DNA from 4 places in the Microbacterium pollutisoli genome. Region 1 is predicted to be linked to each of the others. Evidence: predicted binding sites of a transcription regulator. Region 1 holds the regulator's gene; each other region holds the start of a gene.
The links. The regulator LexA, encoded in region 1, represses DNA repair genes until DNA is damaged. The targets are predictions, from matches to a motif close to TCGAACANNTGTTCGA.

Region 1 (7,452 bases):
CCGTGCACCTGATGAGCGCCGCCGCCGTCAAGCTCGGCCTGGCCGACGACCCCGACGCCCAGCTCGACCTGGACGAGGCCCGCAAGCTCATCAACGCCCTCGCCGGCCTCATCACCGCCGGTGCCCCCGAGATCAGCAGCGCGCACGCGGCGCCGCTGCGCGACGGCCTGCGCTCGCTGCAGCTGGCCTTCCGTGAGGCCTCGACCATCCCCGACGCGATCGGTCAGGGGCCGGGCGAGAAGTGGACGGGGCCGGTCACCTGACGCGCCGCGCTACGCGGGGCTGCGCAGCAGCTTGACGGTGAGGGAGTCGACGAGCACCGCGATGCGGTCGTCGGCGGCCCACCGGGACGCCAGGCGCTGCAGCACGGCATCCAGCTCGCCCTGATCGAGTCCGTCGATCAGGTGCAGCCGCACGATCAGCTCGGGGCCGCGCAGCCGCGCATCCGGGTCGCCCGGCGCGACGGACAGATCGAGCACCGCGAGTTCGCCGCCGATGCTCTCCTGCAGTCCGGCGACCACTTCGGGCGACCGGTCGGCCGGCTCCCAGGGCTGCCCCTGGCCGATCGCCCACACGGCCGGGCGCCGCAGCACGAACTCGGTCGGCGCGCCGGGGTCGATGACGATCAGATCGGTGTCGTCGGCGGCCGCCGACAGCGCGGTGCGGACGCCGTCGGCGGGAACCGGGCGGGCCTGGGCGTCCCACGCCGACATGGTCTGGACCGACGTGAACACCGGCAGCACGCGCCGTCCGTCGGGGGCGGCGACGGTGACGATGGCCAGCTCCTGGGTCTTGTCCACCGGCAGTCCGGTGGGCCCGACCCCCTCGTCGCCCTTCTCGGCCACGAGCGGAATCAGCAGGCGCGCGGCACGGTACGCGTCGACGACCGCGGCCGCCTCGCCGCGACCTTCGCGGAAGGCGACCAGCGCGGCCAGCAGTGCGGGGTCGGCTGAGCCGTCGTCACCGGCGTGCGGGTTCGCCTCGAAGTTGCGCCCCGCCCACGGCTGGCCGGCGGAATCGCCGGGCAGCTCGCACGAGTGATCAGGCGCCGGCGACATCCAGAGCCTCGACGAGGGTGAACGCCCCCGCGTACAGGGCCTTGCCGACGATCGCGCCCTCGACGCCGAGCGGGACGAGCTCGCGCAGAGCGATGATGTCGTCGAGGCTGGAGACGCCGCCGGAGGCGATGATGGGCTTGTCGGTGCGGGCGGCCATCTCGCGCAGCAGGTCGAGGTTGGGACCGCGCAGTGTGCCGTCCTTGGTGACGTCGGTGACGACGTAGCGGCGGCAGCCCGCGTGCTCGAGGCGTTCGAGCACCTCCCACAGGTCACCGCCCTCCTGGGTCCAGCCGCGGGCGGCGAGGGTCGTGCCGCGCACGTCGAGCCCGACGGCGATCGCGTCGCCGTAGCGGCCGATGACGTCCGCCGCCCATTCCGGGTTCTCCAGCGCCGCCGTGCCGAGGTTGACCCGCGTCGCGCCGCTTTCGAGGGCGGCGTCCAGCGATGCGTCGTCGCGGATGCCGCCGGACAGCTCGATCTGCACCCCCTTGAGGTGCTTGATGGTGCGGCGCAGGATCGCGGTGTTGTTGCCGCGGCCGAACGCGGCGTCGAGGTCGACGAGGTGGATCCACTGCGCGCCCTGCTCGGCCCAGTTCAGCGCGGCGTCGACAGGGTCGCCGTAGCTGGTCTCGGTGCCGGCTTCGCCCTGCGTGAGGCGCACGGCCTTGCCGTCGGCGACATCGACGGCGGGCAGGAGGATCAGTTCAGGAGTCGTCGCGAAATCGTTCATGGTTCCCCAGGGAGAGTGGATCCGTGCGCCGATTGCGCACAAGGGGCAAGCCTACTCGGACTGCGGCAGAGACTCGATCCAGTTGGCGAGGAGGCGGATTCCGGCCGCGCCGGACTTCTCCGGGTGGAACTGCGTGGCCGACAAGGGACCGTTCTCGACGGCGGCCAGGAACGGCGTGCCGTAGTCGCACCAGGTGACCGCCGGCGGCGCGAACGGGCGCATCACATCGAGGCTCCAGTGCTGGGCGCCGTAGGAGTGCACGAAGTAGAAGCGTTCGTGCTCGATGCCGCGGAACAGCACCGAGCCCTCGCCGGCGCGCACCGTGTTCCAGCCCATGTGCGGCAGCACCGGCGCGTCCAGTTCCGTGACCGCTCCGGGCCACTCCCCCATGCCTTCGGTGTCGACGCCGCGTTCGACGCCGTGCTCGAAGAGGATCTGCATGCCCACGCAGATGCCCAGCACCGGGCGCCCGCCGGCCAGGCGTCGGCCGATCATCTCGTCGCCGCGGCCGGCGTGCAGCGCTGACATCACGGCGCTGAAGGCGCCCACGCCGGGCACGACGAGGCCCGCGGCATCCTGGATGAGACCGCGGTCGGCGGTCAGACGCGCGTCGGCGCCGGCGGCGATCAGCGCCTTGACGGCGGAGTGGACATTGCCCGACCCGTAGTCGAGCACCGCGACGATCGGCGCGGATCCGGTCACAGGGCGCCCTTGGTGCTCGGAATGCCGTGCACCAGCGGATCGAGGGCCTTGGCCTGGCGGAAGGCGCGGGCGAAGGCCTTGAACTCGGCTTCGGCGATGTGGTGCGGGTCCCGGCCGCCGAGCACGGTGACGTGCACCGTCAGCGCGGCGTTGTAGGAGATCGCCTCGAACACGTGCCGCACGAGTGACCCGGTGAAGTGCCCGCCGATGAGGTGGTGCTCGAACCCGGTCGGTTCGCCGCTGTGCACGAGGTAGGGGCGGCCGCTGATGTCGACGACCGCCTGTGCGAGCGCCTCGTCGAGCGGGACGAGCGCGTCGCCGTACCGCGAGATGCCCGCCTTGTCGCCCAGCGCCTCACGGATGGCCTGGCCCAGGACGATCGCGATGTCCTCGACCGTGTGGTGCGCGTCGATGTCGGTGTCGCCGGAGGCACGGACGGTCAGGTCGGTCAGCGAGTGCTTCGCGAAGGCCGTGAGCATGTGGTCGAAGAACGGCACCGTGGTGTCGATGCGGCTCGTGCCCGTGCCGTCGAGGTCGAGTTCGAGCTCGACGGTGGACTCGCTGGTCGCGCGGCGGATGCTGGCCGTACGGGCCCCGGTGCTGCTCATGCCCCGAGTCTACCGAGGCGCGAGGCCACCGACGCCGCGCTCAGAGCGACGCGAGCGCGTCGAGGAAGGCCGTGGTCTCCGCCTCGGTGCCGGCGCTCACCCGGAGGCTGTGCGCGATGCCCACGTCGCGGATCAGCACGCCGCGGTCGTACAGCGCCTGCCAGGTCGCGGCCGGGTCGTCGACGCCGGAGAACAGGACGAAGTTCGTCCAGCTCTCGTGCGGCGTGTAGCCCAGGGCCTCCACCGTCGCCGAGATGCGGTCGCGCTGGCCGACGATTTCGTCCACCATCTGCAGCATCGTCGGCGCGTGCCGCAGCGCCGCGGTGGCCGCCGCCTGGGTGAGCGCGCCGAGGTGGTACGGCAGCCGCACGAGGCGCAGCGCGTCGATCACCGCGGGGTCTGCGGCGAGGTAGCCGATCCGGGCCCCGGCGAAGGCGAACGCCTTGCTCATCGTGCGCGACACGACCAGGCGCTCGCGGCCGGGCAGGAGCGTGAGGGCCGATCGCTCCTCGCGGGGTGCGAACTCCCAGTACGCCTCGTCGACGATCACGATGCCGGGGGCGGCCTCGTAGACGGCCTCGATGACATCCAGCGGCATCGGCGTGCCGGTCGGGTTGTTCGGCGCGCACAGGAAGACCACGTCCGGCCGGGCGTCGGCGACCTGCGCGGCGGCGTCGTCGGCGGACACGGTGTAGTCCACCCCCCGGGTGCCGGCGATGAACTCGGCGCCGGTGGCGCGGGTCAGCAGCGGGTACATCGAGTAGGTGGGCGCGAACCCGAAGGCGGTGCGGCCGGGCCCGGCGAAGGCCTGGAGCAGGTGCTGCAGCACTTCGTTCGACCCGTTGGCCGCCCAGATCTGCTCGCGGGTCAGGCTGTGGCCGAGGTAGTCGGCGAAGCCTTCGCGCAGGGCGGTGAACTCACGGTCGGGGTAGCGGTTGATGTCGCCGAGTGCCTGACCGATGCCGTCGAGGATGTCGTCGGCCACTTCGGGCGGAACCGGGTGGGTGTTCTCGTTGACGTTCAGTGCGATGGGCAGGGGCACCTGCGGGGCGCCGTAGGGCTTGAGCCCCCGCAGGTCGTCGCGTATCGGAAGGTCTTCCAGACGGGCAGTCACCCCTCCATGCTAGGCCCGCCGGGCTCAGCCGCCGGTGCTGTACCGGGCCGGGATGGCGATGCTCTGCCCGGCGTCGAGGCCGGCACCGGCCAGTGCATTGAGCCGCATGATCTCGTCGACGACATCGCGCGGGTCGGCCGTCGGGGCGACGCGCTCGGCGATCGACCACAGCGACTCGCCGGGCATGACGGTCACCGTCGCGAAGCTGCCGGCGGGCGCCCCGGCCTCGGAGGAGGCGATCGCGCCGCCGCCGGACACGACGGCGATCGTCAGTGCGACCACCGCCGGCAGGGAGGCGAGCGTCGCCAGCACACGCCGGCCGCGGACGGTGAGACGCAGACGCGTCGGACGCGGGGCGGGGATGCGGGCGGCGACGTCGATGGTGGTCATCATTCCTCCTCGTGCGGCGGTGTCAGAGATTCGCATCCGGCACCTCGGCCGGGAGGGCCGGATGCGAATCTCTCTTCCGAATGTATCTTCGAGCTGATAGCGTGTCAAGAGGTAACCGGATCGGAGATCGAATCGCACGCGACACGCGAATGCCTGCCGCACGAGCCGCCCGTCACCGGATACCGTTTCGATGAGAAGAGCCCATCACCCACCTCCGACATTCGAACTCGGAGCCGGGCCCGAGAAGGAGCCGGACATGACCGACAAGCCGCAGACCCGCCGGCGCAAGAGCCTGAGCGACAAGCAGATGGCCATCCTCGAGGTGATCCAGCGCTCGATCGCCCGGCACGGGTATCCGCCGAGCATGCGCGAGATCGGCGACGCCGTCGGGCTCAAGTCGCTCTCGAGCGTGACCCACCAGCTCAACCAGCTCGAGCTCAGCGGCTACCTGCGACGCGACCCTGGCAAGACCCGCGCGATGGAGGTGCTCATCGATCTGCCCGGCAGCAGCACGGACAACCCCGACGAAGGCCCGTCGGTCGGCGACGCCGCCCTGGTGCCCCTGGTCGGGCGGATCGCCGCGGGCGTGCCGATCACGGCCGAGCAGCAGGTGGAGGAGATCTTCCCGCTGCCGCGTCAGCTGGTGGGCAAGGGCGAGCTGTTCATGCTCAAGGTGAGCGGCGACTCGATGATCGACGCCGCGATCTGCGACGGCGACTGGGTGGTCGTGCGCGCGCAGTCGACCGCCGACAACGGCGAGATCGTCGCCGCGATGCTCGACGGCGAGGCCACGGTCAAGACGTTCCGGCAGCGCGACGGCCACACGTGGCTGCTCCCCCGCAACACGGCGTTCGAGCCGATCCTGGGCGACGACGCCACGGTGCTCGGCAAGGTCGTGGCGGTGCTGCGGGCCGTCTGACACCGGCCGGCCGCAGACCCGGCATCCGGGGCCGCCGTCAGTGCGAGAGGATGTCGTCGGTGGCCCGCAGCCGGGCGAAGCCGCCGCCGTGCAGATTCGCCGCGGTCACCGCCATCAGCTCTGCGGCCCCGATCACCCGGCCGTCCGGGCCGGCGAGGTCGAAGGTGCGCGTCGCATCGAGCGCCACCACGACATCGAACCCGAGGTTGCCGCCCATGCGGGCGGTGGTCTCCACGCACATGTTGGTCTGGATGCCGCACAGCACGAGCTCGGTGATGTCCCGCCCGCGCAGCCAGGCCTCGAGGTCGGGCGTGCCGTAGAAGGCCGAGTTGACCGTCTTGACCACCCGCAGGCCGGCCGGTGCCGCATCCACCGCGGCGACGAGGGCATTGCCGGGGTGGCCCGGCCGCAGCGGTGAGTCCGCATGCACGCTGTCGTGGCGGACCACCACGATCGGCCGGTCCCGGGCGGTCCACCCCGCGATGAGCCGCGCCACGTTGTCTTCGCAGCCGGGGTGGTTGGCGGTCGGGCCCCAGAAGGGGTCGGTGAATCCCTCCTGCATGTCGATGACGATGAGCGCGGGCGGTGGGGTGTCCATGCCTCAAGTCGACCGCATGGCCGCCCCCGCGACCAGAACCACGAGCGCCACCCCGCGCACGAATGGTGCCATCGATCACCCCCGCCCGATCGCGGCTAGCGTGGGGCCATGAGCGAAACCCTCCCCTGCGGTTCCTGGCCTTCGCCGCTGACCGCCACGTGGGCCTCGGCGGCCTCACCGCGCTTCGACGGCGCCGCGTTCGTCGGCGACGAGATCTGGTGGGGCGAATCGGTGCCGAGCGAAGGCGGCCGCACGACGGTGCGCCGCCGCCGCGCCGACGGCACCGTCGACGAGCTGCTCGCCGCCCCCGCCGACGCGCGCTCGCGGGTGCACGAGTACGGCGGCGGTTCATGGACGGCGACGCCCCAGGGCCGCCTGTTCTTCGTGGAGAAGACCGACCAGCGCGTGTGGACCACGACCGGCGGCGGGCAACCGCACCCGCTGACCCCGGTCGACGGCGACACCCGGTACGGCGGCCTGCGGTGGCACGCGGGCACCCTGCTCGCGGTGCGGGAGCGACACGGCCGGCAGCCGGTACCCGCCCGCGACATCGTCGCGATCGCCGAGGACGGCACCGTGACCACCCTGGCGGAGGGCACGGATTTCGTCGCGCAGCCGGCCCTGTCCCCCGACGGCACCCGCCTGGCCTGGGTCGGGTGGAACCACCCCGACATGCCGTGGGACCGCACGACGCTGCAGGTGGGGCGCACCACGGGCGGCCGGGTGACCGACGTCGTGACGGTCGCCGGCGGCACGAGCGCCGCCCTGCAGCCGGAGTGGACCGCCGACGGCGCCCTGGTCTACGTCGACGATCCGACCGACCGGTGGAACCTGTGGCGTGCCGATCCGGCCGCCGACCGGTCGGCCGACCGCGCCCCGATCGCGCCGGCGGACGCCGACACCGGCGGCGGGCTGTGGGTGCTCGGTGCGCGCTGGTTCGCGCCGCTGGCCGACGGCGGCTTCATCGCCGTCCGCACGAACGGGTCCGACTCCGTCGTGCACATCGCCCCCGACGGAAAGGTGGCCACGCTGGCGGTTCCCTGCCGGGCCCGCGTCGTGGTCGAGGACGTGTCGGGCACCCGGGTGCTCCTCTCCGGGGCGGCGCCGGGCGGCACCGGCGTGTGGATGGTCGAGCCGGGGCGCGAGCCCCTGCTGGTCGCCGGCGGCCCGTCCGCCGACGCGCACTGGTATCCCGAAGGACGGCCGGTGACGTTCCCCGGCATCCACGGCCCGGTGCACGCGTTCGACTACCCCCCGATGAACCCGGATGCGACCGGCCGGGCCGACGAGAAGCCCCCGTACGTCGTGCTGGTCCACGGTGGCCCGACGGCGC
Region 2 (7,452 bases), on a different contig from region 1:
ACCCGTTCAACCAGATCTCCGGTGCCAAGTACACCGTGCGGGACGAGATCGCGTTCGGGCTGGAGAACCTCGGCACCCCCCGAGAAGAGATGATCGAACGCGTGGATGCCTCAGCGCGACTGCTCGGGATCTCCGCGCTGCTGGACCGTTCCCCCTATGACCTGTCGGGCGGTCAGCAGCAGTTGGTCGCGATCGCGTCGATGGTGGTGCTCCGCACACCCGTGCTGGTCATGGATGAGCCGACGTCGCAGCTCGATCCAGCCGGCACGCGCATGGTGTTCGACGTGCTCTCGTCGCTGCGGGAGGCGGGTACGACCATCGTGGTGCTCGAGCACAAGGTCGAACTGCTGCGCGAGCATTGCGATCGCATCGCCGTGATCGCGCAGGAGACCATCGCCGCCGTCGGCGAGCCGCGCGCTCTGCTGGCCGATGAACGCATGGCGCAGTGGGGCGTGACTCGCACCCGCTACACCGAGGCGGCCCGAGCCGCCGTGACGGCCGGCATCCTGCCCGCCGATGTGGCCCTGCCTGTTTCGCTCGAGGAAACCGTCGAACTGTTCACTCGGGAGAAGACGGCATGACCGGGCTGGCGCTGCGCTTTGAGAACGTGCGATTCCGCTATCCCTCCGGCACCGAGGCCCTGCGCGGTGTGACACTGCAGATCGACGCAGGTGAGCGGGTCGCCATCGTCGGCCAGAACGGAGCCGGGAAGACCACCCTGGTGCGCCACCTCAACGGCATCTTCACACCCAGTGAAGGGTCGGTGCATGTGGGCGACTGGAACACCGGCGGACGGTCGATCGCCGAACTGGCGGCACGCGTCGGCTACGTCTTCCAGAACTCCGACGAGCAGATTTTCGCGCGTCGCGTCATCGATGATGTGAGCTTCGGTCCCCGGAACCTCGGAATGGACGAGACCGCAGCCCTCGAACGTGCGCGTCAAGCACTTCAGGCGGTGGGCTTGACGACCCAGGAGGAGGTCCATCCGCACCAGCTCTCGCTGTCGGAGCGCAAGCGAGTCGCTCTGGCGGGGGTGCTCGCGATGCGCACGCCGGTGCTCGTTCTCGACGAGCCGACCACAGGTCAGGATGCCCGTGGCGTGGAGATGATCGCGCGCGTGGTCGATCGCGTGAGTGCGGAGGGGACCACCGTGGTGGCCATCACCCACGACATGGACTTCTGTGTGGAGAACTTCGACCGCGTGATCGTCATGACACAGGGCGCGGTGCGCGCTGACGGAACGCCCGAGGAGGTGTTCGCGAAAGACGATGTGGTGCAGGCTGCGCGCGTGGAGCAGCCTCAACTGATGCGGTTGGCCGAACAGCTGAGGTGGTCACAGCGACCACGCACGGTTGAGGACTTCATCGCGATCGCCGGAGGCCGGGGCGCATGACGGCCGCGTTCGCGCTGCTCGCCGCGCTGTGCCTGGGCGTCGCCGACTTCTTGGGCGGAGCGCTGTCGCGGCGCGTCGCACAGATCACCGTCCTGGTGCTGTCGCAGATGGTGGCCACGCTCGCGGTGATTCCACGAGTCATCGCCGAGCCGATCGGGCCCGACCCCGGGCCGGCACTGGTGTGGGGCGCGATCAGTGGTGTGGGGGCTGCGGTGGGCGTGGCTTCGCTGTATCGGGCGCTGTCGATCGGGACCATGGGCGTCGTCGCGCCGATCTCGGCTCTGGGCGTCGTCGTCCCCGTGGCGGCCGGCGTGATCGATGGGGATGCGCCGGGCGCGTGGCTGGTCGTGGGCATGGCCGTGGCCGTCGTCGGGTCGGTCTGCGCCAGTGGGCCCGAGATCGGCGGACGCACGGGTCACGGTGTGAAGCCGGTGCTGCTCGCACTGCTTGCCGCATTCGGGTTCGGCATGAACAACCTCGCTGTCGCGCGGGGCAGCGCGTTCGACATCTCAGCCACGCTCGTCGCGAATGTGTCGGCGACGCTGGTCCTATATGTGATCGCCCTCGCGGTGTTGCGGGTGGTTCCCCGGGCCGGGGGACGCCATCTCATCGGGATCATCGCCATCGGTGTTCTCGGCTTCATCGCCAACCTGTTCTTCGCGATCGCCAGTGAGTCGGGAATGCTGTCCGTCGTCGCCGTGTGCGCATCGGTGTTCCCGGCCGTCACGGCCGTCCTCGGGTGGTGGATTCTCAAGGAACGCCTGCTACCTGTCCAGGTGATCGGCGTCGTGCTCGTGCTGGGCGGCGTGGCGGTGGTCGCGCTCGGGCAGTGACCGGGGCGCCGGCGCTGCGCGGGGACCCGGCGTGGCCGGTCCGTGAGCCCGGCTGCGCGCCACGGCGCTGAATGCTCCGACAATGCTGGCCTGCGGCATCCGGCACCGCCATGATGATCGTATGGACACCCCTGCACGCAAGCCCGATCGCACTCTCTGGGTCGTGATCGGCGTCGTGGCGGCGCTCGTCGTCGTCGCCCTCATCGTCGTCTTCACCCGCGGCGGCTCCGCTCCGCTGGACGAGTCATCACCCGCGGGAGTCGTGCAGCGCTACACCCAGGCCGTCCTCGACCGCGACCGCGAGGCGGCGCTGCGCCACCTCGCCCCCGACGTGGCCGACCGATGCGAGCGGCTGGATCCGAGCGCCGCCGACGACGTCCGCGCCGTGCTCGACGACACCCGCGAGCACGGCGATTCGGCCGAGGTCACCGTGACGATCTCGCAACCGGCCGGCGGTGGCCTGCTCGGCCCGAACGAATACAGCTATCAGGCTTCGTTCTGGCTCGCGCGCACCGATTCCGGCTGGGTGATCGAGACGGCGCCGTGGGAGTTCGCCGTCTGTGCCGAGGTGACGCAGTGACCACGCCCCGTCAGACCGCCGCGCCGGGCGTTTCCGGCGCGCCGGGCGCGCAGGGCACCGTGCGTCGGGTGATCGTCTTCCTCCTGCTGTTCGTGCTGGTGTGCCTGACCGCGTCGGGGCTCGCCGGACTGCTCGGCCGGCTGTTCGAGGTCCGACCCGAGTTCGACATCGGCATCGGCGGCCTCGCCCTGTCGCTCGCCTTCACACTCGTCGGCGGCCCGCTGGCGGCGGTGCTGTGGTGGTTCGCGTGGCGCAGGCTCGACGGACCCGACCGCGGCTCGGTCGCGTGGGGCCTGTATCTGACCGCGATCTCGTTCACCGCGCTCGTGGTCTTCACCAGCGCGCTGCTGGGCATGTTCGCCGACCTGATCGCCGGACGGTGGGACCCCGGAGCACTGGGCACGGCCATCGCGTGGCTGGCCGTATGGGGCGCCCACCGCTGGATGCGGCTGCGCCGGCGACCGGTGCGGCTGCGCACCGCGCCCGGCGTGCTCGGGGCGGCGTACGGGCTGATCGTCGGTGTCGTCGGCGTCGTGCGCGCCCTGGCGAGTCTGTTCGACGAGGCGATCGCCCCGGCGCAGGCACACCTGGGCGGCGGATGGTGGGTCTTCGCGCTGCAGAGCCTGGTGTGGGGTGTCGGTGGCGCGCTCATCTGGTGGTGGCACTGGTACCGCGACGCCGTGCGAAGCTTGCGCGGCGGTTTCGCGGACGTCGCCCTCGTGGTCGTCGGGGTGCTCGGGGCGGCGGCGACAACCCTCGGCGGTGTCATCGCCGTACTGTACGTCGGACTGCGGGCGCTGTTCGACCCGAGCGAGCCGTGGCGCGAGATCGTGGAGCCACTGGGCCTGGGGGTGGCTGCCGCAGCCGTGGCGGCGGCGGTGTGGCTGTACCACCGGCGCATCGCGCTCGCGCGCACAGAGACCACGGCAGGGGCGATCGGCCTGGTCGAAGCCGGACTGGGGCTGATCGCCGCGGCATCCGGGATCGGCGTCGTCATCAACGCACTGCTGGCGGCGCTCACGGAGCCCCTGGCCGGGTCGGACGCCCGGGCGCTGCTGCTGGGCGGGATCGCGGCGCTCGTCGCCGGTGCGCCGTTGTGGTGGATCGCCTGGCGTCCGCCGGCCGGCCGGGTGGATGCCGCGTGGTCGAGCCGCCGGGTGTACCTCATCGCGGTGTTCGGGGTGAGCGCGGTGGTGGCCATCGTCGCGTTGCTCGTCGTCGGCTACCGCCTCTTCTCGTTCGCGCTCGAAGGCGACGGCGGCAACCTCGTGGAGCAGATCCGCGCCCCGTTCGGGTTGCTCGTGGCCACCGCGCTGATCGCCGGCTACCACTTCGCGATCTGGCGCCGCGATCGCGTCGACGCGGAAGACGAGCCGTCCGTGCCGCGCATCCGTCAGGTGATCCTGGTCGCTCCGCCAGGTGCGGACGAGTTGGCCCGCACCATCGGCGCGGTGACCGGTGCGGCGGTCACCCGCTGGGTGCGTGCCGACGCGGCGGGGGATGACGGGGGTGTGCGGGCTGGTGTCGTCAGTGACGTGGATGCCGCGGGCTCCGGTCGCGCGGATGCCGGCGGCGTGGGTGCTGCCGGGGGAGTGGACGCCGCGGCGCTCACGGACACGCTCGCCGGCCTCACTGCCCGCCGTGTGCTCGTGCTGGCCGCGCCCGACGGGAGGGTGGAGGTCGTCCCGCTCGCGGACTGACTCGGCGGGAGCGTCACCCCGCGGCGTGCAGCAGGGCGTCGGCGACCGGGGCGATCGCCTCCGGTGCCACATGCAGATTCAGCGCGGGTTCGATGAGCTCCACCTCGAGCACGATCAGGCCGTGCTCAGCGGTGTCGACCACATCGACGCGCGCGTACAGCGGCATCGGCTCGCCCGTGATGTGGCTCACCGCGCGCACCGCGTCGATGGCGAACGTCTGCTCCGCCAGGCTCGCCGGCACGGGGATCGGGTTCTCCTGATAGACGCCGCCGCGCAGCTCGCCGCCGACTTCCAACAGGGCGCCCTTCGCGATCGCGTGGGTGAAGCGTCCCTTGATGACGTACAGCGCCTTCTCCGCGCCGGCGCTCAGTTCGGCGATCTCGGGCTGGATCATGGCCGTGCCCCCGCGCGCGATGATCCGCTCGGCCAGCGCGAGCGCGCGGGGATCGTCGGCGTCGAACAGCCCGGTGTCCCGCGCGCCGGCCGACAGGGTGGGCTTGACCACGATGCGCTGTGGGCCTCCGGCATCCGCTGTGCGCGCGGAGCGCCGGCTGCGTGGGGTCCTGGCATCCACTTCTGCTGCCGCGTGAGCGCGCAGCGCCGCGCGCGCGTCGTCGAGATCGCGGCAGTACGCCGTCGGCACGGTGGGGATGCCGGCATCCGCCAGCGCGGTCAGATACGACTTGTCAAGGTTCCAGCGCACCAGCGTGGCCGAGTTGACCAATCGCGTCGCGGCGGCGGCACGCGCGACCCAGGCGGCGAACTCGTCCGCGCGCTCGGGGTAATCCCATGTGGAGCGAATGGCCACGAGGTCGAACGCGCCCAGGTCGATGCGGTCGTCGTGCCACACGACGGCCTCGGCCACCGCGCCCCGCGCGCGCAGCGCGGTCAACAGCAAGGGAGTGTCGTGGTCGGGGTCCTCAGCGGCGAACACATCGGTCGTGGCGAGGGCGATGCGCAGGGTCACGAAGTCAGCGTACGGGGCGGCGGCGGGCACGGATTCCTCCCCAATCTGTGTTCGATATACGTTGTCCACACTGTGTAGCGGATATGGAACGAATGTCCGACCCTCCTGTCAGTATGGAGCCATGACATTCCTCGCCGAGCTGACAGAGAGGCTGCGCATGGTCACCCGCCACGCCGAGCTCGACGTCGCGCCCGGTGAGCTCCTGCCCGCCGTGCGGCGGCTCGATGACGACGCGGTCGTCGCACTGCTCGAAGAGGCCGCGGCCATCTCCTCCTGCGTCGAGCGCCTCAAGGTCGTCGGAGCCGCCGTCGTCGCCGAGCGATCAACCGGCGGCGGTCTGGCTCGACGTCGCGGCTTCCGCAACCCGGTGCAGCTCGTCCAAGACATCACCGGTGGCACGCGCGGCGACGCATCGCGCACGCTGCGGGTCGGCTCGGCCCTCCTCGACGACGGGCCGGTGGATGCCGGAGACGGTCCGGCCGGTCGGGGCCCGTCGATCGAGGGCGCGGCCGGCGACGGTGAGGCCGGGGGTGACGGGGTCGACGGTGCGAGCGGCGACGTGGTCGAGGGTGGTGACGGTGTCGGCGCTGGAGGTGGCAGCGGCAGCGCGCCGGTGTTCATCTGGCACGCGGAATTGCGTGACGCCATGCTGACCGGTGCACTTTCGACCGCGCAGCACGATGCGATCCGTAACGGTCTCGGTGAGCCCGCCGACACCGAGCGCGCCGACGAGGTGTGGGCGATCGCCGCCCAGCAGCTCATGGCCGAAGCCGCCGACGTCACCGTGGAAGAGCTCCGCAAGAGCGCACGGGCGGTGCGCGATGCGCTCGACCCGGTCGGCGCCGAAGAACGGTTCGCCGAGCGCTTTGCCGCGCGATCGTGGCGGGAGTGGACGGACGAGCACGGCCGTCACCACGCGCACATCATCTACGACGACGAGATGGGGGCCTGGGCCAGCAGTGTGATCAGCGCGGCGCTGCGGCCGCGACGCGGCGGGCCGCGCTTCCTGACCGACGCCGAGCGCGCCCAGGCCGAAGCGCTGCAAGACGACGACCGTACGAACGACCAGCTCACCTACGACCTGATGATGGGTGTGCTGCGAGCCGGCGCGCTGGCCACCGCCGAGGACGTGTTCGGCGTGCGGCAGCCGGGCGTCCGCCTCGTCACGGTGAAGGACCACATCGGGCGCCGCGACATGTTCGGGCGGCTGGTGGCCATCGCGAACCTCGAAGACGGCGGCGACGCGCTGCCCGGCTCGGTTCTCGACGCGGCGCTGTGCAACACGGGGACGCTCGAGATCACCGTTTCGTCGTGCGGCAAGCCCCTCGATGTGGGGCGGGAGAAGCGACTGTTCACTTCGGCGCAGAAGCAGGCGCTGGCCATCCGTGACGGCGGCTGCATGTGGCCCGGATGTCACATGCCGGCCTCGTACTGCGAGTCGCACCACACGACGCCGTGGGCGGAGGGCGGATCGACCGACGTGGACGACGGCATCCTGCTGTGCCGATTCCATCACCTGCTGCTCCACAACGAAGGCTGGCGCGTCACCCGTGACGCGGCCCACGGAGTCTTCGTCCTCCACGCACCGACGGGGGAGCGGACCACGCTGCATTCGAAGTCGCCGCTGCGGTGGGCGTGGAGCGATCCGCCCGACCGGCCCGGCTGGCGCACGCCGCCGTCGGCGCGAGCTTCGGCCCCGGCCGCACCGCCCGCACCGCCCGGGAACCGGCCGGTGAGCGAACCACCCCGTGAGCGACCACCGGAAGGCGCCCGCCCACGTGAGGATACGTACGCCCGTGAAGGTGCCCGGTCACGTGAGGATGCGTACCCCCGTGAAGGTGCCCAGTCACGTGAAGATCTTCAACCCGCGCTGCTGCCCGCGTGATGTGGGCGACGGTCATGCCGCCCATGCGCGGAGGGTCCGCGAGACCACACCGATCACGGCGAAGGAAAAATGGCGGAGGATAGGGGATTCGAAC
Region 3 (7,452 bases), on a different contig from region 1:
AGGCGCTCCTGCAGGGCCACGAGACGCTCGTAGCGGGCCTGCACGACCTCCTTGGGGACCTGGTCGGGCATGGTCGCTGCGGGGGTGCCCTCGCGGATCGAGTACTGGAACGTGAAGGCGCTCGCGAAGCGGGCCTGCTCGACGACGCGCAGCGTGTCTTCGAAGTCCTCCTCGGTCTCACCGGGGAAGCCGACGATGATGTCGGTGGAGATGGCGGCGTCGGGCATCTTCGCACGGACGCGGTCGAGGATGCCCAGGAACCGCTCGCTGCGGTAGGAGCGGCGCATCGCCTTGAGGATGCGGTCGGAGCCGGACTGCAGCGGCATGTGCAGCTGCGGCATGACCGCTTCGGTCTCGGCCATCGCGTCGATGACGTCGTCGGTGAAGGCGGCCGGGTGGGGGCTGGTGAAGCGGATGCGCTCGAGCCCCTCGATCTGGCCGGCGGCGCGCAGCAGCTTGCCGAAGGCCTGCCGGTCACCGAACTCGACGCCGTAGCTGTTGACGTTCTGGCCCAGCAGCGTCACTTCGATGGCGCCGTCGTCGACGAGGAGCTTGATCTCGCTGAGGATGTCGCCGGGGCGGCGGTCCTTCTCCTTGCCGCGCAGGCTGGGCACGATGCAGAAGGTGCAGGTGTTGTTGCAGCCGACCGAGATCGACACCCAGCCGCTGTACACGGAGTCCCGCTTGGTGGGCAGGGTCGACGGGAACACTTCGAGCGATTCGAGGATCTCCAGCTCGGCGTCGTCGTTGTGCCGGGCGCGTTCGAGCAGTCCGGGCAGCGAGCCCATGTTGTGGGTGCCGAACACGACGTCGACCCACGGCGCCTTCTCGAGCACCGTGTCCTTGTCCATCTGAGCGAGGCAGCCGCCGACGGCGATCTGCATGCCGGCGTGCTTGTCCTTGCGGCTCTTGAGGTGGCCGAGCGTGCCGTACAACTTGCCGGCGGCGTTGTCGCGCACGGCGCAGGTGTTGATGACGACGACGTCGGGGTCGGTACCCGGCTGGGCGCGCACGTAGCCGGCGCTCTCCAGCGAACCGGACAGACGTTCGGAGTCGTGGACGTTCATCTGGCAGCCGAAGGTCCGCACCTCGTAGGTGCGGGCGGCACCGTCGGCGGCGACGGCGGCCGGCGACGGTGCGATCAGCGTCGGCGCGGAAGAAGGCGAAGTCATGATCCGACCATTGTACGAGCGCAATCCGGGTGTCCGGCCGCTGGAGACGGGTCAGGTGAAGCGCACGCCCGTGCGGGGACCGCGGGAGCCCCCGGCCTCATCGAGCGCCTGCCGGGCGGCGTCGAGCGCCTGCGCGCCGTAGCCGCGTCGGGCCAGCTGCCCGGCCAGGCGTCGCAGCGCGACGTCCCGGTCGAGGTCGGTCATGGTGCGGGCCTTGTGTCGGGCGAACTCGAGGGCGCGCTCGGCGTCGTCGTCCGGCGCCTCGGCCAGCGCGGCGTCGACGACCTCGCGGGGAATGCCCCGTTGTGCAAGTGCCTGGGCGACGACCCGTCGCCCCTGCCCCTTGCGGTGCATCGCGGTGTGGATGAGCTGATCGGCCAGCTTCGCATCGTCGAGGTAGCCGTTGCGCTCGAACCGCGCGATCACCCCGTCGACGGCGGCGGCGTCGAGTTCGTGCCCGGCCAGGTGCGTGCGCGCCTCGCGGATCGAGAGCGAGCGGCCCCGCAGCTTGCGCAGCAGCATCGCCTCGGCGGCCTCGATCCGCTCCCGCTCGTCGTCATCGGCCGTCGCGGGGTCGTCGCCGGCCTCGTCGCCGAGCCAGCTGGTGTGCCAGTCGGTCTCCGGGGCACCGTGGCCCGCGGCGTCCGCACCGTCGTCGGCGGGCACGGCGCGGCCGGCGGCAGCAGCACGGGGTAGGTCGGAGACCTCTTCGCCACCGGGTTGCGGCCCGGCGGCGCCGCGCGCCCCGAACAGCGGGATGACGGGGGCGAGCCCGCGGCCGTTGTCGGCCCCGGGCTCGCCCTGGTCGTCGCTCATGCGTCTGTCACCTTGTGCGGCGGCTGCCGGCGCCTCACGCCGGGCGGCGCGCGGTCAGGTCTGCCGCCGGGGCGGGCGGCGCCTCGACCGCCCGCGGAACGCCGATGCCGAGCTTCTGCTTGATCTTCGCCTCGATGTCCGCGGCGATGTCGGTGTTCTTGATCAGGAAGTTGCGGGCGTTCTCCTTGCCCTGCCCGAGCTGCTCGCCGTCGTAGGTGTACCAGGCACCCGACTTCTTGACGATGCCGTGCTCCACCCCGTAGTCGATGAGGCTGCCTTCGCGAGAGATGCCGACGCCGTACAGGATGTCGAACTCGGCCTGCTTGAACGGCGGCGCCATCTTGTTCTTGACGACCTTGACGCGGGTGCGGTTGCCGACCGCTTCGGTGCCGTCCTTCAGGGTCTCGATGCGCCGGATGTCGAGGCGCACGGAGGCGTAGAACTTCAGCGCCTTTCCACCGGCGGTGGTCTCGGGCGACCCGAAGAACACGCCGATCTTCTCGCGCAGCTGGTTGATGAAGATGGCGGTGGTCTTGGTCTGGTTCAGGCCACCGGTCAGCTTGCGCAGCGCCTGCGACATGAGGCGCGCCTGCAGACCGACGTGCGAGTCGCCCATCTCGCCCTTGATCTCCGCCTCGGGCACGAGCGCGGCGACGGAGTCGATGACGACCAGGTCGATCGCGCCGGAGCGGATCAGCATGTCGGCGATCTCGAGCGCCTGCTCACCGGTGTCGGGCTGCGACACCAGCAGCTGGTCGATGTCGACGCCCAGCTTCTGCGCGTAGTCGGGGTCGAGCGCGTGCTCGGCGTCGATGAAGGCGGCGATGCCGCCGGCGCGCTGCGCGTTGGCGATCGCGTGGAGGGTCAGCGTCGTCTTACCCGACGACTCCGGACCGTAGATCTCGATGATGCGACCGCGCGGGAGCCCGCCGATGCCGAGCGCGGCGTCAAGGGCGATCGATCCGGTGGAGATCGTCTCGACCGGGGCGCGTTCGTCGCTGCCCAGTCGCATGACCGAGCCCTTTCCGAACTGCCGGTCGATCTGGGCGAGAGCCGACTCGAGGGCTTTCTCGCGCTCAGCGGGAGAGGGCATGGGTGCTCCTTCTGGTTCGCATTCCGTCGCCTGTAGGCTGTCGCGCCGCCCTCCGGTGGAGCACGTGCTGCGACAAGGCGTGTGGTGTCATCCGACGCTGTCCACGCTATGTGCACCCTCCGACATCGTCGGGCGGAAGCGCATCTTCGGTGGACAGCGGCGGAATGACTCCGCTTGTGCAGGAGGCTATGCCACGTCTCGAACGGATTTTCGATGACACGCCGAAAGCGGATGTTCGAACGCCGGCATCCCGCCGAACGCCGGCATCCCCTGTGCGGGCAGCCCCGCCCCGCCGGGTCACCCGTGCGGGTCAGTTACGCGGCGGGTCCTGCAGGCCCACGCCGTGCCGACGTGCGGGCGGCACATCGGTCTCCAAGCACAGCGCGTACCAGACCTCCCGCGGGTCGACACCCGCCCGCAGGCACTCGGCCGCGGTGCGGTTGCCGACGTGCGGCAGCGCCAGGTCGTTGACCAGGGTCGCGCCTGCGGAGCCGAACTCGCGCGCGACGGCGCGTTCGAACTCGCTGAGCCGCATCGGCGGCGTCAGCGCAGCGACAGCTCGGGCTGGACGAGGTCGTCGCCCAGCGACGCCAGGTCGTCCGGCACGACGTCGGGAATGGTCTGCAGGCCCTCGAGAACCGAGATGCGGTCGCCGACCTCACGCATGATGGACGAGATGGGGACATCGAGCGCTTCGGCGACGGCGGCGAGGATCTCGCTGGACGCCTCCTTCTGACCGCGCTCCACTTCGCTCAGGTAGCCCAGCGCGACGCTCGCGCGCCCCGCGACCTGACGGAGGGTGCGGCCCCTCTGCAAGCGAAGATCACGCAGGACATCGCCGATCTCTTGACGTACCAGGATCATGTCGGGCCCCCTCCTCTGCCTACTTCTGCTGTGTCTCGGGTGGACAACAGTACCTCACCTTTTCGGTCACCATATCCCCTTACCCCTGAGGAATACATGGGAATCACTCATACGTAACAGGTTCGACACCCGCGGTATTCCGAACCGTCAGAGCGCCTCGATGATCAGGCGCAGCGCCCGCGCAGTCGCTTCGGTGCGGATCGTATGGCGGTCGCCGGTCAGCAGCAGCGACTCGGCGCGCGAGCCGAGCGGCGTCGACACGGCGATGTGCACCGTGCCCACCGGCTGCCCGTCGGGCGAGACCGGGCCGGCGATGCCGGTGGTCGCCACGCCCACATCAGTGGGGACGCCCTCATGGCCGAGCGCGCGCCGCGCGCCGTCAGCCATCTGCCGCGCCACCCGGGGGTGGACCGGGCCGTGGGCCTCGAGCAGCGCCTGGTCGACACCCAGCAGCGTCTGCTTCAGCTCTGTCGCGTAGGCCACGACCCCGCCGCGGACCACGGCCGAGGCGCCGGCGACGTCGATGAGAGAGGCGATGACCATGCCCCCGGTGAGCGACTCGGCCACCCCGAGCGTCCACCCGAGCTCTTTGAGTCGGGCCACCAGACGCTCGGGGTCGGTGCGACGCCCCGGCGACACGAGGGTCGATTCGATGTCGTCGGGCAGGTCGGGCGCCGGCGCCGGTCGCCGGGTCATCGTCGCGCCCCCCGCCGTGCGCGGATCGCCGTGACGACGTAGTCGACACCGCTGGCGATGGTGAGGACGACGGCGATGGTCATCGTCACGGCGTTGACGATGTGGATCCACTCCCCCACGACCGTCCACAGCGGCAGCAGTGCGAGCGACAGGGCGACCGCCTGTGCGACGGTCTTGAGCTTGCCCATCCAGGCGGCGGCCACGACGTGGTCGGCGGCGACGATGAGCCGGTCGACGGTCACGCCCAACTCGCGTACGAGCACGACGATCGTGATCCACCAGGGCAGCTCGGCGAGGATCGACAGGCAGACGAACGCGGCGCCCGTCAGGACCTTGTCGGCGATCGGGTCGAGCAGTTTGCCGAGGTCGGTGACGATGCCGTGCTTACGCGCGAGGTGACCGTCGATGCCGTCGGTCGCGATGGCGACGATGAACAGCGCGGCGGCCCACCAGCGCAGAGCGCCGTCGGTCCCGGCATCCGCCAGCAGGAGCCAGACGAAGACGGGAGCGCACAGAATGCGCACGATGGTGATCGCGTTGGGCAGCTGCCTCGGGATGGCCACGGGACGAGCCTACCGGCGTCACTCGCGCCCGGTGAGACCCCACGCGTCTTCATCGCCATCGTCGCCGTCGACGACCTCGTAGCCCGCGAACTGCTCCTCCACCGGGTCGGCGGGCCCGGCGGCGGGCGGCTCCTCGCCGCGCAGCCGGGCCAGGACGGCCGGCAGCTGGTCGGGGGTGACCAGCACGTCGCGGGCCTTCGACCCCTCGGACGGGCCGACGATCTCGCGGGACTCGAGCAGGTCCATGAGCCGCCCGGCCTTGGCGAACCCGACGCGCAGCTTGCGCTGCAGCATGGAGGTGGAGCCGAACTGGGTCGAGATGATCTGCTCGGCGGCCGCCAGCAGCAGCTCGAGGTCGTCGCCGATGTCGGCGTCGATCTCCTTCTTCTCCACGACCGCGGCGACGTCGGGGCGGTACTCCGGCTCGGCCTGGCCCTTGACGTGCGCGACGACCTTCTCGATCTCGGGCTCGCTCACCCACGCGCCCTGCACCCGGATGGACTTGGACGCGCCCATCGGCAGGAACAGTCCGTCACCCTGCCCGATCAGCCGGTCGGCGCCGGGCTGGTCGAGGATGACGCGGGAGTCGGTGACGCTGGTCACCGCGAACGCGAGGCGCGAGGGCACGTTGGCCTTGATGAGGCCGGTGACCACATCGACCGACGGGCGCTGGGTGGCCAGGACGAGGTGGATGCCGCTGGCGCGGGCCAGCTGGGTGATGCGCACGATCGAGTCCTCGACGTCGCGCGGGGCGACCATCATGAGGTCGGCCAGCTCGTCGACGACCACCAGCAGGTACGGGTAGGGCTTGAGCACGCGCTCGCTGCCGGCCGGAAGGGTGATCTCCCCGGCGCGGACCGCCTTGTTGAAGTCGTCGATGTGGCGGAAGCCGAACGACGCGAGGTCGTCGTACCGCATGTCCATCTCCTTCACGACCCACTGCAACGCCTCGGCGGCCTTCTTCGGGTTCGTGATGATGGGGGTGATCAGGTGCGGCACGCCCGCGTAGCTGGTCAGCTCGACCCGCTTGGGATCGATCAGCACCATGCGCACATCGGACGGCTTGGCGCGCATCAGCAGGCTCGTGATCATCGAGTTCACGAAGCTCGACTTGCCCGAGCCGGTGGAGCCGGCCACCAGCAGGTGCGGCATCTTCGCGAGATTCGCGATGACGTAGCCGCCGCCGACGTCCTTGCCGACGCCGATGGTCATCGGGTGGGTGGACGCGGTCGCGGTGCTCGAGCGCAGCACGTCGCCGAGGGTCACGATCTCGCGGTCGGCGTTGGGGATCTCGACGCCGATGGCGCTCTTGCCCGGGATCGGGGCGAGGATGCGGACCTCGTTGGACGCGACGGCGTAGGCGATGTTGTTGGTCAGCGCGGTGATGCGCTCGACCTTGACGCCGGGCCCGAGCTCGATCTCGTACTGGGTGACCGTCGGGCCGCGCGAGAAGCCGGTGACGCGGGCGTTGACGCCGAACTGCTCGAACACACCGGTGATCGCGGCGACGACCTTGTCGTTGGCCTCGGACCGGGCCTTGGGCGGTGTGCCCTCCGCCAGCGCGGCCACCGACGGCAGGCGGTACGGCGCCGCCGACGGCGGGCGGCCCTCGCCGTCACCGCCGAGCCCGGACATGCCCGGCAGCATCGCGTCGTCGATGACCTCGGTCGCGTCGTCGCGGATGCCGGTGTCGGCGCCGCGGGCGGCCTTCTTCGCGCCGGCGACCACGGCCGGATCGATGACCTCGGTGGGGGCGTCCGGAGCCGGGAGGGGCGTGGTGACCGGGTTGTCGAATCCGCCCACGCCGGACGCGTCCAGCAGCGCCGTGAGGTCGTCCGAGCCGAGGTGCCCGTCCGGGTCCTCCTCGCGCCCGCTCTTTGTGCGGCGCCACCACGGCACGCCCTCGTCGGCGTCCTTGTCCGCCTCGGCGAAGGCGACGGTCCCCGGTTCGGCCGGTTCGGGCCGTTCGGCGCCGAACATCCACGCGTAGAGGTCGCCGAGACGGCGGCCGATGCGGTTGGGCGGGGTCTTGGTGATGATCAGCACGCTCAGCGCGGTCAGCAGGCTCAGCACGATCCCGGCTCCCACGGGGGTGAGGAAGGTGAGCGGCTCGCCGAGCATCCAGCCGAACAGTCCGCCGGCCTGGCTCAGCGCGGGCAGACCGTCCTTGGGCTGCGGCCGGCCGCCGAACACATGGCAGAAGCCGGCGACGGCGAGGATGAACATCGCGAAACCGATACCGATGCGG
Region 4 (7,452 bases), on a different contig from region 1:
CCGGCGGCAACTACGGCTGGCCGGTCGTGGAAGGAACCGGCGGCGAAGGCCAGGGCTTCCGCGATCCGGTGCAGGTGTGGGAGACGAGCGCGGCCAGCCCCAGCGGTATCGCGGTGATCGGCGACGCGCTGTACATCGCGAACCTGCGCGGCCGCGTGCTGCGCGAGGTGCCGCTGGCCGACCTGGGCTCGTCTAGGGAGCACCTGGCGGGGGAGTACGGCCGGTTGCGCGACGTGATCGCCGGCCCGGACGGCACCGTCTGGGTGCTGACCAACAACACCGACGGCCGCGGCGATGCCGCAGACGGCGACGACCGCATCGTCAGTGTCCCCGTGGGGTGACGATGCGGTCGTGGCGTGGTGTGGTCGGTCGTGCGGGCGTGGCCGGTCAGCTCACCGCCTTCTTGACGAGCTCGCGGACCTTCTTCTCCACGGCATCCGTTACTTCCACGACCGCGTACGAGACCGCCCACATCGGCCCGTCGTCGAGGTTGGCGGGGTCGTCGAACGAGACCGTGCCGTACCGGGTCTTGAACTTGGATGCCGGCTGGTAGAAGACGACGACCTTGCCGTCGCGGGCGTACGACGGGAAGCCGTACATCGTCTTCGGGTTCAGGTCGGGGGCCTCTTCGGTGACGATCTTGTTCAACAGGACCGCCACCTCCTTGTCGACGCCGGTCAGCTTGTCGATGGCGGCGACACAGGCTTCGACCTCTCGCGCGAGTTTGGCGGCGCCTTTCAGGCCCTTCGAGGCGCGCAGCTCTTCGGCGCGCTGCTTCATCGCTTCGCGCTCTTCGGCGCTGAATCCCTTGTCGGCCATGTCAGTTCTCCTTCTTCTGCTGGATGCGGATAAGGTTGCCGGCCGGGTCGCGGAACGCGGCATCCCGGACCCCGTAGTCCTGCTCGATCGGTTCCTGCACGATGTCGGCGCCGGCGGCCTCGACCTGCGCGAAGGCGGCGTCGAGGTCATCGGTGGCCAGGTTCACGCCGAAGTAGCTGCCCTTGGCGATGAGTTCGAGCAGCGTCTGCTTCTCGTCCTCGGTGACGTCGTAGCCGACCCCCGGCGGGTGCAGCACGATCGCGGTGTCGGGCTGGCCGGCCGGACCCACGGTGATCCACCGCATGTCCTCGTACCCGACGTCGAGCCGCACCTCGAACCCGAGCACGTCGCGGTAGAACGCCAACGACGCGTCCGGATCGGTGTGCGGGAGGAAGCTGGAATGAATGGTGATGTCCATGCGGATCACGGTACGAGCGTCGCTGCGGGCCTCGCTTCTCGATTCCTGATCGGTTTGGTGAGGTTCTTGGCGATGCACGGCAGCATGCCGGGACGGAACGGCGCGCCCTGCTCCCGATACACGCTCGGCGCGACGCCGACCAGCTGCGAGAACCTCGAACTGAAGGTGCCCAGCGACGAGAATCCGACCGCGAAGCAGATCTCGGTGACGCTGAGGTCGCCGCGCCGCAGCAGCGTCATCGCCCGTTCGATGCGCCGCGTCATGAGATACGCGTAGGGCGGCTCGCCGTAGGCGAGAACGAACTGCCGGCTGAGGTGGCCGGCCGACATGTGCACGTCACGCGCCAGCGACTCCACATCGAGCGGCTGCGCGTACTCGCGGTCCATCCGGTCGCGCACGCGCCGCAGCAGCGCAAGGGTCTGCAGGTCGGGGGCACCCATTCCCCCGATGATTCCACGCGGGGCGAGAGGATGCCACGGGTTGGGCGGATCGGCTGGGATCGCCGACCTCTGCGGCGGTGTCGGACACGTGTGCGGTGGTCGCATGTTTGACTTCTCCACATTCATCGTTGCTTTGTTCGATATCTCAAGCTAGAATGGATGCATGACCCTCGAACAGCTGTCGCCTCCCGACCTCGGGACGGGCGCGCGCGGGGTCATGGCGATGATCGACCGGGTGGCCGACATCCGCGCTCAGATAGCGGCGCTCGAAGCGGCCGAGACGGAGGCCCTCGCCGATCTCGGCGACGCCGTCGACGCACAGATCGAGGCCTTGCCGGCCACGCAGCGGGCGACGGCGCTTCCGCTGCGCGATGCGTCCGCTCGCCTGGGCGCACGGGTGCGGCTGTCGGATCGGGCGATCCAGGGCCAGATCGTCCAGGCGCAGCAGACCGTGCGGTGGTTTCCGATGACGGTGGCGGCTTGGCGGGAGGGGCGGATCAGCCGCGCTCACGTGCGCGTCATCACGGACGCCGGCGCACTCCTCGACGACGAAGATGCGCGCGCCCGGTTCGAAGCCGAGGTGGTGCCCGTGGCCGAGGGGGAGACGGCCACGCGCACGCGTCCGATCGCCGAGCGGTTGGCCGAACGGTGCAACCCGGTGCCGTTCGCCGAACGGCACCGCCGAGCCCGCGACAATCGCAAGGTGCGCGTCTCCCGCCTCACCGACGGCATGGCCCGTCTGACACTCGACATCCCCGCCGTCCTCGCCCACGCGGCCATGGACCGTGCGACGAGCATCGCCCGCCTCAACCTCACCGAAGTCGACGACGCCGCCCTGGCCCGGGTGTTCGGAACACCGGTCGGCTCGCGCGCTTCTCGCGGCCCCGGTGGTTCTCGCGGCCCCGGTGGTTCTCGAGGCCCCGGTGGTTCTCGCGGCCCGGGTGCTTCTCGAGGCCAGGGTGGTTCCGCGCGGCCCATGGGCAGTGCGCTCGAACTGACGCTCACCGCGCGGGTGCGGACGGCGCTGTACGCGGGTGGTGCTGCCGCCGCGTCCACCGACGCGTCCTCACGCACCGTGGCTTCCATCGCCGGTCTCAGCGACGACCGACTCCTGACCGGCGTGGACTTCGTATCGACTGCCCGGCTCATCGACCCGCGGTCCGCCCACGCCCGTGGCATCGCCGCAGGGCAGAGCCGCCACGAGCGCGAATCGGAGCCCGACGAGCGCACGCTCGACCAGCGGCGGGCCGACGTGATCACCGAGTTGCTGCTGGCCGGCGTGCCCCTCGGAGCCGACGCCGGACCCATCGCCGCGGTCATCGGGCAGGTGCAGATCACCGTCCCCGTGCTCTCGCTGCTCGCGGGCGACGACACCGTGGGCACCGAACCGGCCGAACTCGACGGATACGGCCCCATCGATCCCGCAACGGCGCGCATGCTCACGGTCGACGCCCCCGGCTGGGACCGCGTTCTCACCCATCCGATCACCGGCACTGTTCTCGAGGTGGACCGGTACACACCGACCGCCGCCCAGCGCCGTTACCTCCGCGCCCGAGATCGGCACTGTCGATTCCCCGGGTGCAGCATGCCCGCGCGCAGATGCGACACCGATCACACCCACGACCACGCCCAGGGCGGGCGCACCCAGCTGTGCAATCTCGCATGCATCTGCCGGCGACACCATGTGCTCAAGCACCACACGTCCTGGCGGGTCATCCACCGCCGTGGGGGCGTCCTCGAATGGCACGACCCCGATGGGCACATCTACACCGACACCCCGCCACCTCCCGTCGCGTTCGTTCCGGCGGACCTCATCGAGCGCACCCGCAACCGTCACGGCCTCTACCTCCGCGACGACACCCCGGCGCCGTTCTGACGCCCCGCCCGCGCCGTTCCGGGGCCACGCCCGCGCCGTTCTGACGCCGCGCGTTCACGCAGGAGACCACTAGCGCCGCGAACTCCCGTGCGATAGCGTGCGCACGCCACTCATGACCGAAGGGGACGCACATGTCGTTTCAGGCATATCTCGACGCCGTCGAGAAGAAGACCGGGCTGACACCCCGCCAGCTCGTCGACATCGCCCGCGAGAAGGGGTTCGACGAGACCACCAAGGCGGCCCCCATCGTCGAGTGGCTCGCCGCCGACTACGGTCTGGGCCGCGGGCACGCGATGGCCATGGTCCACGTCATCACCAAGGGCCCCAAGATCAGCGCGAAGCACGTCGGAACCACCGGTTCCCACGCCGACGACAGCGACACACTCTGGCTCGACGGCGCCGCGACCAACCCGGCGGGCTGACCACCGAACGCCGCCGACCCGGCGCGCGGACCGTTGCGCGCCACGAAGCCGGCGCGCTGCCAACCCGACGGGCAACGAGCTACCCCGTCAGCACCGCGAGCCGCTGGGTCGCGCGGGTCATCGCCACGTAGCGGTCAACCGCACCCGTGATGCCGTCGCCGAACCGTTCCGGATCGACCAGCACGACGAGGTCGAACTCCAGACCCTTCGCGGTCTCCGGCGTGAGGTAGCGCACACGGTCGCCGCCAGCCCCGTCACCGCCCACGCGCTCCACCGGATCCGCGGAGATCACACATGCCATGCCCTCGGCATGAGCCGCGAGCCAGCCACCGACGATCCCCTCGAGCTCGTCGACCGATCCGTGGTGCACCGGGATGCCGGAGCTGCGCACCGCGGTCGGCACGTTCGCATCCTCGATCACCGCGCGGATCACCGGCTCGGCCTCCCGCATGACCTCCTCGGGCGTCCGGTAGTTCACCGTCAGCGACGACATATGCACGTCACGGAATCCGATACGCTCCAACCGTTCCTGCCACGTCTCGGTGAACCCGTGCCGCGCCTGCGCGCGGTCACCGACGATGGTGAAGCTGCGCGAGGGGCAGCGCCGCATCAGCATCTGCCACTCCGCATCGGTCAACTCCTGCGCCTCATCGACGATCACGTGCGCGAACGGACCGGCCAGCGCGTCGGGATCCAGCGCCGGCAGCAGCGCATCGTCCACGAGGCTGTGCTGGGCGTCCGCTCCCCGCAGCATCCGCACCTCGCCGAGCTCCGAGTCGTCGGCGGCGATGATCTCGTCGACGACCCGTCCCATCTGCGCGCGCTGCTCGGCCAGCGCCGCCTCGCGCCGACGCCGCACCCGGTTCTGCTCCGGATCACCCACGCGCAGCCGCGCGGCGTCCAGCAACGGCAGGTCCGACGCGGTCCACGCCCGTCCGTCCTCCCGCTGCAGCGCCGCCACCTCGTCGGCGGTCAGCCAGGGTGCGCACCGTCGCAGGTAGGCGGGAACCGTGAACAGGTCGGCCACGACGACCTCGGGGCTCAGCAGCGGCCACGCCTTCGCGAACGCGCGACCCAGCACCTCGTTGCGCGCCAGCGCACGGCGCGCCTGGGTCAGCGGCGCATCCCGCTCGCCGAGTTTGTCGGTGAGGATGTCGAGCAGCTCCTCCCACACCTGGTCGCGGGCGTCATTGTGCGTGGCCCCCGCATCGGCGGACGCGAACGCATCGGCCCAGTCGTCGGGGGTCACCCGGACATCGGCCCACGGGGTCTCGACGAGCAGCGGCGTCGTCGGCGGCTCCTCATAGAGCGCGACGGCCGGTTCGATGGCCCGCTCGAGCGCGGCCGACGCCTTCAACGCGGCGACCGCCGGGTCGTGCTCGACGCCGGCATCCACCCCCTGCGGAAGCAGATCGCGCAGCGTGCACAACTGCACCCCCTCCTCACCCAGGCTCGGAAGCACATCGTCGACGTAGGCGAGGTACGGCTGGTGCGGCCCGACGAACAGCACGCCGCCGCGTCCCGCCTGCAGGCGCGGGTCGGCGTACAGCAGGTATGCGGCGCGGTGCAGCGCCACCACGGTCTTGCCGGTGCCCGGCCCACCGTCGACGACCAGCGCGCCGCGGGAATCGGCGCGGATGATCGCGTCCTGGTCGGACTGGATCGTGCTGAGCACGTCGCGCATGCGCGGCGAGCGCGCCGAGCCGAGGCTGGCGATGAACGCCGACTCGTCGTCGAGCGCGGCGCCGGATGCCGCGGCGTCGGCCGCGAGCACCTCATCCCAGTAGTCGCTCACGCGCCGGTTCGTCCAGCGGTACCGACGCCGGCTGACGAGTCCCATCGGGTGGGCGCGGGTCGCAGCGAAGAACGGCTCGGCGGCGGGCGCACGCCAGTCGACGAGCAGCTGCCGACCGTCGTCGGCGGTCAGACCGAACCGGCCGATGTAGATCGGTTCATCCGTGTCGGCGCGCACCATGCGCCCCAGGCACATGTCGAGGCCGAAGCGCCGCAGCAGCCGCAATCGGCTGCCCAGGCGATGGATCTCGAGATCCCGGTCGAGCGCCTGCTGGCCGGCGAGCGCGGGCTTGCGCTGTTCGGCCGCGAGCTGGGCCTCCAGCCGCGTGGTCGTGCGCTCCAGGGTCTCGGCGATCGCCGCGAACTGCGCGGCGTCGGCGGCGATCAGCTCAGGGTCGTTCTTGGCGGCCAGGCGCTCGGGCAGGTCGAAAGCACTCGCGGTGCGGGTGGACGGCATCCGTCTCCTCTCAGCGGGATCATGTCCCGTGCGTCGCGGGATGATTTCCCGCGCGACCTGCGATTCTGCCCCACGAGGGGGCCCTTGCCGCAAGACCCCCCTCGCGCGCGATAATGGAAAGGGAAGGCGATCACGCCAGCCCGGCCACCGGCACCCCCAGCCACTGCGCCAGGTCGTCGATCTCGGCGCGCACCATCTCCATCTCGTCGGGTTCGAACGGCACGAACTCGTGGATCGCGTTGACCCGCAGCACCTCGGCCTTGCGATCGTGTTCAGCGTCGAGCATCCCCACGAAGCGGTCGCCGAGCAGGATCGGGTGCGCGAAGTAGCCGTAGACGCGCTGGGCCTTCGGCTTGAACTGCTCGAGCACATACGCGAACTCGAACACCTCCTTCAGCCCGGGTCGATCGGCCAGCAGCGAGTCGTAGGGGTTGAGGAACGCGACCCGTCCGGCCCCCTCGTCGAGGGCTGCGAGCGCTGCGGGGTCGACGCGGAACTTCCACGTGCTGCCCTCGACCACGGCCGGCTCCCCCTCCTCACCGACCGGGCTCCAGTACCAGTGCGGCCGCGCGATCCCGACGGCCTGGAGCTTGCGCTGCGCCAGCAGGTGCGCGGCCTCCTCGGCGTCGTAGTCGGGCAGATCCGTCGGGTACACCCGCTCGGCGAGGTCCCAGCGCCGGTGCCGGCCTTCGCGCCCCACGACCGCGACCAACCCCTGCCGGCACAGGAAGTCGAGCATGATCGGCACCTGGTTCGCGCCGGTCCAGCCGTCGGGCGCACGGTCCACCTGGGCGGTGTTCGGGATGTCGGCGGTCAGCGTCGGCCCGTCGGCGCGCAGCCGGGCGAGGATCTCCCGTTTGAACCTGCCGTTCGCCTCGAGCCACTGCCGACTGCTCTCGCGCGTGGGCCAGGCGCGCATGGTCGGCAGCATGTACGGCAGCAGGCTGATCGGGCGGAAGGTGCCGCCGAACTCGAACAGCAGGCGGTCGTCCTCGGCGGCCTTGCGCAGGTGGCCGGGCTCGTACGACCAGCCGATGCGCGACCACGCCATCGTGTGCTCGCACGGGGCGATCGTGGCGGTCGGGTCGATCTTGATGTAGGTGAGCTGCTCGGCCACCTCGACGACATCGCCGGGCCGGTCGGCGTCGAGCAGCTGCGCCCGCACGACGATGCGGCGCGCGTCATCGCGGGTCAGGCGGTGCGGCTCGGCCACGCCGACGAGGCTA

Region 2: a site for LexA is predicted at 5,513-5,528, ahead of ACQ143_RS09280 (HNH endonuclease signature motif containing protein). Genes of this name have one in related genera too.
Region 3: a site for LexA is predicted at 3,280-3,295, ahead of recA (recombinase RecA). Genes of this name have one in related genera too.
Region 4: a site for LexA is predicted at 1,758-1,773, ahead of ACQ143_RS07190 (DUF222 domain-containing protein). Genes of this name have one in related genera too.

The regions. Positions count from the first base shown of each region.
Region 1 covers NZ_JBNYWT010000009.1:33,835-41,286, forward strand. The annotation lists gene ACQ143_RS14625 (DUF1844 domain-containing protein) at 1-263, shown strand, start outside; gene ACQ143_RS14630 (SseB family protein) at 273-1,058, opposite strand; gene priA (bifunctional 1-(5-phosphoribosyl)-5-((5-phosphoribosylamino)methylideneamino)imidazole-4-carboxamide isomerase/phosphoribosylanthranilate isomerase PriA) at 1,042-1,788, opposite strand; gene hisH (imidazole glycerol phosphate synthase subunit HisH) at 1,840-2,490, opposite strand; gene hisB (imidazoleglycerol-phosphate dehydratase HisB) at 2,487-3,098, opposite strand; gene ACQ143_RS14650 (histidinol-phosphate transaminase) at 3,139-4,212, opposite strand; gene ACQ143_RS14655 (LysM peptidoglycan-binding domain-containing protein) at 4,237-4,602, opposite strand; gene lexA (transcriptional repressor LexA) at 4,859-5,521, shown strand; gene ACQ143_RS14665 (cysteine hydrolase family protein) at 5,559-6,119, opposite strand; gene ACQ143_RS14670 (dipeptidyl-peptidase 5) at 6,228-7,452, shown strand, end outside.
Region 2 covers NZ_JBNYWT010000003.1:280,315-287,766, forward strand. The annotation lists gene ACQ143_RS09250 (energy-coupling factor ABC transporter ATP-binding protein) at 1-581, shown strand, start outside; gene ACQ143_RS09255 (energy-coupling factor ABC transporter ATP-binding protein) at 578-1,393, shown strand; gene ACQ143_RS09260 (EamA family transporter) at 1,390-2,226, shown strand; gene ACQ143_RS09265 (hypothetical protein) at 2,348-2,806, shown strand; gene ACQ143_RS09270 (DUF5671 domain-containing protein) at 2,803-4,506, shown strand; gene ACQ143_RS09275 (ATP-grasp domain-containing protein) at 4,520-5,473, opposite strand; gene ACQ143_RS09280 (HNH endonuclease signature motif containing protein) at 5,595-7,358, shown strand; tRNA gene ACQ143_RS09285 (tRNA-Ser) at 7,429-7,452, opposite strand, start outside.
Region 3 covers NZ_JBNYWT010000005.1:4,709-12,160, forward strand. The annotation lists gene miaB (tRNA (N6-isopentenyl adenosine(37)-C2)-methylthiotransferase MiaB) at 1-1,172, opposite strand, end outside; gene ACQ143_RS11630 (regulatory protein RecX) at 1,224-1,988, opposite strand; gene recA (recombinase RecA) at 2,023-3,081, opposite strand; gene ACQ143_RS11640 (DUF3046 domain-containing protein) at 3,392-3,616, opposite strand; gene ACQ143_RS11645 (helix-turn-helix domain-containing protein) at 3,625-3,945, opposite strand; gene ACQ143_RS11650 (CinA family protein) at 4,093-4,641, opposite strand; gene pgsA (CDP-diacylglycerol--glycerol-3-phosphate 3-phosphatidyltransferase) at 4,638-5,204, opposite strand; gene ACQ143_RS11660 (DNA translocase FtsK 4TM domain-containing protein) at 5,223-7,452, opposite strand, start outside.
Region 4 covers NZ_JBNYWT010000002.1:488,351-495,802, forward strand. The annotation lists gene ACQ143_RS07170 (PQQ-dependent sugar dehydrogenase) at 1-341, shown strand, start outside; gene ACQ143_RS07175 (hypothetical protein) at 388-819, opposite strand; gene ACQ143_RS07180 (VOC family protein) at 821-1,237, opposite strand; gene ACQ143_RS07185 (helix-turn-helix transcriptional regulator) at 1,243-1,677, opposite strand; gene ACQ143_RS07190 (DUF222 domain-containing protein) at 1,841-3,553, shown strand; gene ACQ143_RS07195 (DUF4287 domain-containing protein) at 3,685-3,975, shown strand; gene helR (RNA polymerase recycling motor ATPase HelR) at 4,055-6,226, opposite strand; gene ACQ143_RS07205 (DNA glycosylase AlkZ-like family protein) at 6,357-7,439, opposite strand.